2 regions of the Gordonia sp. 852002-51296_SCH5728562-b genome follow, and region 1 is predicted to be linked to the other one. Evidence: riboswitches for the same ligand, from Rfam matches in the RefSeq annotation. Region 1 holds a riboswitch; the other holds the start of a gene.
What was found. A riboswitch is a leader RNA that binds a small molecule or an ion and turns the genes downstream of it on or off. The one in region 1 is predicted to bind S-adenosylmethionine.

Region 1 (3,341 bases):
GCGGGTTGTCGTTGAGGTACTCGGCGACGCGCTGCGCGTTGGCGACGTGACGCTCGACGCGCAGGCTCAAGGTCTCGAGACCCTGTGCGAGCAGGAACGCGTTGAACGGCGAGATGGCTGCGCCGGTGTCGCGGAGCAACTGCACACGTGCCTTGAGTGCGTACGCGGGAGCGCCGAGATCGGCGAAGACCGCACCGTGGTAGCTCGGGTCGGGCGTGGTGAAACCGGGGAAGAGGTCTTTGCCGTCGCGCTGTACACGCCAGTCGAAGGTGCCGCCGTCGATGATCACGCCGCCGATCGCGGTGCCGTGCCCACCGATGTACTTGGTGGCCGAGTGCACGACGATGTCGGCGCCATGCGCGAGCGGGTTGAGCAGATACGGGGTGGCGACGGTGTTGTCGACGATGAGCGGCACGCCGTTGCGATGTGCAACCTCCGAGATGCCCTCGATGTCGAGGATCTCGTTGTTCGGGTTGGAGATCGACTCGCCGTAGAACGCGCGCGTGTTGTCGCGCACCGCGGCCTGCCACGAGTCGAGATCTTCCGGATCCTCGACGAACGTGACCTCGATGCCGAGCTTGGGCAGCGTGTAGTGGAAGAGGTTGTACGTTCCGCCGTAGAGGCGCGGACTCGACACGACGTGCCCGCCGTTCTCGACGATGTTGAGGATCGAGTATGTCTCCGCAGCCTGACCCGACGCGACGAGCAGCGCCGCGACACCGCCCTCGAGAGCGGCGAGACGCTGCTCGACGACATCCTGTGTCGGATTCATCAGGCGCGTGTAGATGTTGCCCGGCTCGGCGAGGCCGAACAGATTCGCGGCATGGGTGGTGTCGTTGAACGTGTACGACGTGGTCTGGTAGATCGGCAGAGCGCGGGCGTTGGTCGCCGCGTCGGCTGTCTGGCCTGCGTGAATCTGCTTGGTCTCGAAACTCCAGTTGTCGGCTGGATTCTGGTCGACGTCGACGTCAGACATTGAATACGCATCACTTTCTACGGTCGGCAGGGCACGACGACCCTGTTGGGGTCCGACCTTCGGACCCGCGCTTGCTGGGGACCCGAAACCATCATCGACGAAGGATCGTCGCAGAACGGGGTCCCACAACCCGGTCATCACCCGGAGCACCCCACCGCGGTTGGAGGGTTGCCGATCAGCGAGCCGGGGCTTTGCGCTGATACTCATGACCTGGCGTCAAGGATATAACACGGCCGAAATGAAGTGAGAACCCTCCGACGCAGCCTGGTTCTTGGGGTGGACAAGGCATCGCTGCGGCGACATTGCGTGCGGGCGTCGAAAAGGCCGCGATTGAGGGTCTCTCGTGTAGTCCGAACAGTCGAATTTGGCGTCCATCGTCGTCGGTTCGCTGTTCGACCGTCGGATTCTGCTGTGGCGTGGGTCACGAAATTCTACGATCCGAACATTCGCGAGTAACTCGGCCGGAGCGGAACGCCGACGACTCGCGGCGACGCGGTACAGATCGTCCGGATTGGTGGAGAACGCATGGGTGGTCACTTCGGTTTCCGGCGATCGATCACTGCGGCGAGCACACTCGGACTCGCCGCAGTCGCAGCGGTTCTCCTCGCCATAGGTCAAACCTCCGGCGCGGGTGTCGCGCGGGCCGAGACCGCCGACAATTGCGGCAACGGCGCACTCGTCTTCGTCGGTGGTACGTGGGACCCCCAGGGACATCTGCTCGACGGCGTCACGCGCCAACCCCAATATGCCGGCTACACCGTCGAGCGCGTCGAGTATCCGGCGTCGATCTGGCCGTTGGGTGCCTTCGGATTCGACGACAGTCAGTCGCAGGGCGTCGCGGCAACGATGTCGACTGTGGCGAATTATCAGGCGCAGTGTGATGGCAAACCCGTCGTGATCGTCGGGTACTCGCAGGGCGCAGGAATCGGCGGCGACGTACTCACAGATATCGGCACCGGCAACACGTCTGGCTACGAGATCTCATCGACCGGCGTGTCCGGACTGCTCTACTCCGATCCGCGGCAAGCGGGAACTCTCTACGGACAGGGCATCGAACGCGTCCTGATCGGCGTGATCCCCGGACTGACCATGGCAGGCGGACGCGACGTCGACGACTTCGGCGGGATTCCGGTGACCACCGTGTGCTTCACGGGCGATCCGATCTGCGATCTTCCCGATCCGCTTCACGACCCGATCGGGGCCCTCGACGGCCTCGCGGGCTACTGGGTCAAGCACGGTCTGTATCCGCTCTACATGTATCTGCCAGCCACCAACGGAGCCCTGTGGGACGCCTGGGGAGTCAAGCCGTTGGACTGCCAGGACACCACCGCTGAGGTCAACACCTGTCAGCTCGTCGTGCCGTCGTCGGCGTGGGTCCTCACCCAGCAGTTCGTCGACAAACTCGGTCTCGGCTGGACCGTGCCCGACCTCGTGAGCAAGCGGTGGAAATTCCCGGACATCCTCGGCATCACACTGGCCGACTTCCAGCCGCCGATCCGGTGGGCCATGGGTTGGTTCCCGCAGTTGCCCGACCTCGGCTACGGCGGGGTGCTCACCGACGTCTACACGTTCCAGAACATGGCACAGGGACTGTTCACGTGGAACCCGGTGCTCTGGGGACAGGGCGTCGACGCGTTGCGGACCAGTGTCAGGAGCATCGCGTCGATGCCTCTGAACTTCGGAAAGTTCTGGGCCTACACACTCACCGGCCGCGATGTCACCGGCATTCCCGGACCTGCGTACCGACCGTCGCTGGTCGCGTTCGAAGAGTGGCTCGCGTCGCTGCGCACCCCGACGACCACCAGCCAGACCGAGTCAGTGGCGGCGCTGTCGGCATCGGAGGAGATCGCCGACGCCCCGGGGACCGTGAACACCGCGAAGACTCTCGGCGGGCCCGAAGCGCGCAGTGCCTCGGGTACTGATGGAATCTCCGGCGGGGGAATCTCCGGCGGACAAGGCGTCGACGATCCTGGCGACTCGGGTGGCGCAGGCACAGGTGACGGGACCGGCACCGGAGCTGCGTCGACGCCTCCTGCCGGCGGCGGCTCACTGCAACCACAGGCGCCGCTCGGCGGCTCTTCGCAGCCGGTTGAGGCTCCCGGCGGCGCGCAGGTGCCAAAGCCAGGACCAGGAGAGTCGACGCCGGAGAAGCCTGCACCCGAGAAGCCGACGCCTGAGCAGTCGACATCGGAGCAGTCAACATCGGGGGATTCGACACGCGACAAGTCGACATCTGACGAGTCGGCACCCGGTGCGTCGACACCCGGTGCGTCGACACCCGGTGCGTCGACGCAGCAGCAGGGTGCGACCCCGAAAGCAGCAACGCAGGGCGCACCCGCCGCCTGACTCGGAACCCCTCCGCAGG
Region 2 (3,341 bases), on a different contig from region 1:
GTCCGAAACTCTTGCGCAGTCCTCTGATTCGCACGAGAGGTAGTGTCTGGTCGTTGTCCGCGTCGTCCTCGTGCTGGTCCGCGTCGTGCCTGCGGTGGGTCGTCGAAAAGCTCACGCGCGCACCGCTCCTTCGTTGCGGAGGTCGAGTCTGCGCAGCTCGGTACGGACCCGCCCGAACAGGGGCAGGTTCTCGCGGACCGTCGTCCAGAAGCTCTGTTGCGGTCGACGATTGCCGCGTGAGTAGTGGCGTTCGACGAAGTACTGTCCGACCGACAGCACGCTCGTGACGATGATGTACCAGATCGTCGCGACCAAGAGGAGCGGCAGGATGAGATAGTTCTGCTGGTAGATCAACTGCGCCGAATAGAGCAGATCTTGAACCGCGATGACGCTGACGATCGACGTCGCTTTCAGCAGACCTATCAGTAGGTTTCCCGACGCCGGCACGATCGCTGGCATGGCCTGCGGCAGGATGATTCGACGAAAGATGCGATATCTGCTCAATCCCAACGCTTCTGCGGCCTCAGCCTGGCCCCGGTCTACGGACAGGATGCCACCGCGCACGATCTCTGCGGCGAACGCCGCGACGTCGATGGTGAGTGCGACGAAGGCCGCGAGTACACCCGAGAACAGGTGCGCCGTGTCGGCGGTGACGAACTCCGGACCGAACGGAATACCCAGTGACAGTTGCGGGTACAGCGATGCGAGCTCGTACCAGAAGAGCAACTGGACCAGCGGCGGGACGGACCGGATAAGCCAGACATAGCCCGCGCTCAACGTCGACAGGATGGGATTCGACGACAGGCGCATCACTGCGAGCAGGATTCCTAATGCGAAGCCGCACACCATGACAGCGGCGGTCAACCACAGCGTGAGTCCGAGTCCGCGCAGAATCGAGTCGTGGAAAAAGTAGTTGCCGACCACATCCCACTGGAATCGTGGGTTGGTGAACAACGTGTGCACCAGCATCGCGGCTAGTACCAACACGATGGCGCTGCTCACCCACTGGCCGGGCTTGCGGGCCTTGACCAGCTTGGCGGAGAGCAGATCCGCGTCGTCCGGCCCGCGAGTGAGCGGGCGCGCGTGCGCGGCGGTGAGTTCGGTGGTCACAGTTATCGGTCTTCGTCCTCGGCGTCGTCGTTACGGGCGATCGAATCCCGTCGGGTTGTCACCTGGAGCACCCCACCACGACGGAGGGTTGCTGGTCAGCAAGCCAGGGCTGGGCGCTGACGCTCATAACCGATGCCAGGTTAGTTCCAGGTCGACGCCGCGCCGAGGGTATGAATCTGCGCGATTCTTAGGGACGCGAATCAGAGCGACTGGGCGTTCGGCGCCAATTGCAGGACTGTCGTACGTTCAGGTGGATTAGCTCAAAATCGGACGAAACGACTCCGCAACCGACATCTGTTGATGCAGCGCCTTCGATCCTCTCGGGGTGGCAGCGATTAGGCTTTCAGTGTCGCTGACAAGAATCGTCGAAGCTGAGGAATCCGATGCCCGAGCTATTCGAGATCACCCGCCTGATCTGGGCCAAACCGTCGGCGATCTTTGAACTTCTGACCTCGCCGGAAGGTCACGTCGCCATCGACAGCTCTGGCATGTTGCAAAGTGCGGAGGGCTCGCCGGTCAGCGCGGTGGATGACGAATTCGTCGTCCACATGGACCGTGAGTCACTCAACGATCTCCCGATGGGCAAGTACGACGTCCGGGTGATCATCACGGGATTCGAGCAGGACCGCTGGATCGAGTGGACGATCATCGGCACGGTCCGCCCGCCCCTCGATCACCGGTACGGCTACCGGCTCGAACCGATCGAAGAAGGCACACTGGTCACGTCGTACTACGACTGGAGCCGTGTCACCAACGAGGACATCAAGGGCCGGTTCCCGATCATCCCCGAGGCCGGCTTGCGCGCGACGCTAGGAATTCTGGCGCGGACGGTGGAGACGCACTGACACTCAGCAGTTGCGTGGGATCCACGGGGGCATTTTCGGTACCCAGGATCCCACGCAACATGATCGCGCGGCTCGGCCAGGTCTCAGACGACGACGAAGGGCCTTCCTGAGCACGTTGCACGGGTGACCGCGCCCGACGATCCGGTGTTGGCCTGGCCGCGGTTGGTCACGTCGGCTCTGACGACGATCCGACCGGGGCCGGTGTGCACGCGTTCCGCGTACGCGATGGACACCTCACCGCGGACCGGCGTGCGGCCGATCGCCACTCCGGTCTGTCCGGAGTTGAGGTTGCGCCACGTGAAACGGACGGTTTGGTCGAAGGCCGGTGTGAAGAGTTGGTTGGCGTTCAGAAATTCGAAATCGACCTTGCCGTGGTCGATTACCCGCCTCGTGGGGTTCTCGACGACGCGGCCCGACTGGCCGACGCGGAGGAGGTTGGCGATGGGCAGCGGCGGAAAGTAGGGATTCTGAGAGGTCGTCGAACACACCGTGAGCGGCGGAGCTGGGTTGTAGGGCGCGGCGGCCGCCTGCCCCGCGGCCAGTCCGACGCCGACCATCGCGCTTGCGGTGACGATGAATGCCCCTGCAGTTCGAGACCCGAAGGCTCGCCAGGTCCTGGTGCGCCCTGTCGATGATTGCTGTGCCACCATTCGCTTCTCCTTCAGTGCCTCGGTACTGCCTGGACATACGGAGTGTCGTGGTACGACGACGAGGCGTTAACCGGAGTCATTCAAACGTGGCACCACGCATCACTTCAGCGACGCGTCGTCACCCATCACGGCACCCTCTCGACGCGGATCGGCCCCGCCGAGCCACCCGTTGCCTGAGCGCCGCAGTGCACTGAGCCCGCTGGACGGATCGTCGACCGATACCTGTTCGCCGCGTTCGCGTAGACCCTTCACGAGTGGATCGTCGGCGCCGTCGTTCGTAGTGTTAACGAGTGGGTGTTCACCACCGAGGTTCGACGTCGGGGTGTTGGCTGTGCCCAAGTCGATCATCGAGACGGCCTGCTGTGGGTTGAGTTTCCAATCCAGCATTCCAACAAGCGTTTTCACGACGAACTGGATGATCACGGAGCCGCCGGGTGAGCCGAGCGCGGCCGTCAGGGTATCTGGCTCACCGCTGGCTCCCGGCTGCATGACGAGGGTCGGTGCCATCGATGATCGCGGCCGCTTGCCCGGCGAAACCCGGTTGGCGAGAAGCGCTCCGGTCTCGTCGCGCGGCTCCGCGGAGAAGTCGGTGAGCTGGTTGTTGAGGATGAAGCCGTCGACCATGTGAAAGCTGCCGAACGCCGATTCAACGGTTGTCGTCATCGACGCCACGTTGCCGTACTTGTCGGCGACAGTGATGTGGCTGGTTCCGTGTTCTGTGCCGGTGTAGGAACCG

Region 2: another riboswitch for S-adenosylmethionine. It lies ahead of A5766_RS15270 (amino acid ABC transporter permease); the one in region 1 lies ahead of A5766_RS13145 (bifunctional o-acetylhomoserine/o-acetylserine sulfhydrylase).

Annotation. Positions count from the first base shown of each region.
Region 1 covers NZ_LZMI01000069.1:75,422-78,762, reverse strand. The annotation lists gene A5766_RS13145 (bifunctional o-acetylhomoserine/o-acetylserine sulfhydrylase) at 1-976, opposite strand, end outside; SAM riboswitch class IV at 1,039-1,187, opposite strand; gene A5766_RS13140 (cutinase family protein) at 1,502-3,322, shown strand.
Region 2 covers NZ_LZMI01000082.1:2,991-6,331, forward strand. The annotation lists gene A5766_RS15265 (amino acid ABC transporter ATP-binding protein) at 1-34, opposite strand, end outside; gene A5766_RS15270 (amino acid ABC transporter permease) at 112-1,110, opposite strand; SAM riboswitch class IV at 1,132-1,241, opposite strand; gene A5766_RS15275 (hypothetical protein) at 1,494-1,955, shown strand; gene A5766_RS15280 (hypothetical protein) at 2,039-2,605, opposite strand; partial or broken gene A5766_RS15285 (gamma-glutamyltransferase family protein) at 2,705-3,341, opposite strand, start outside.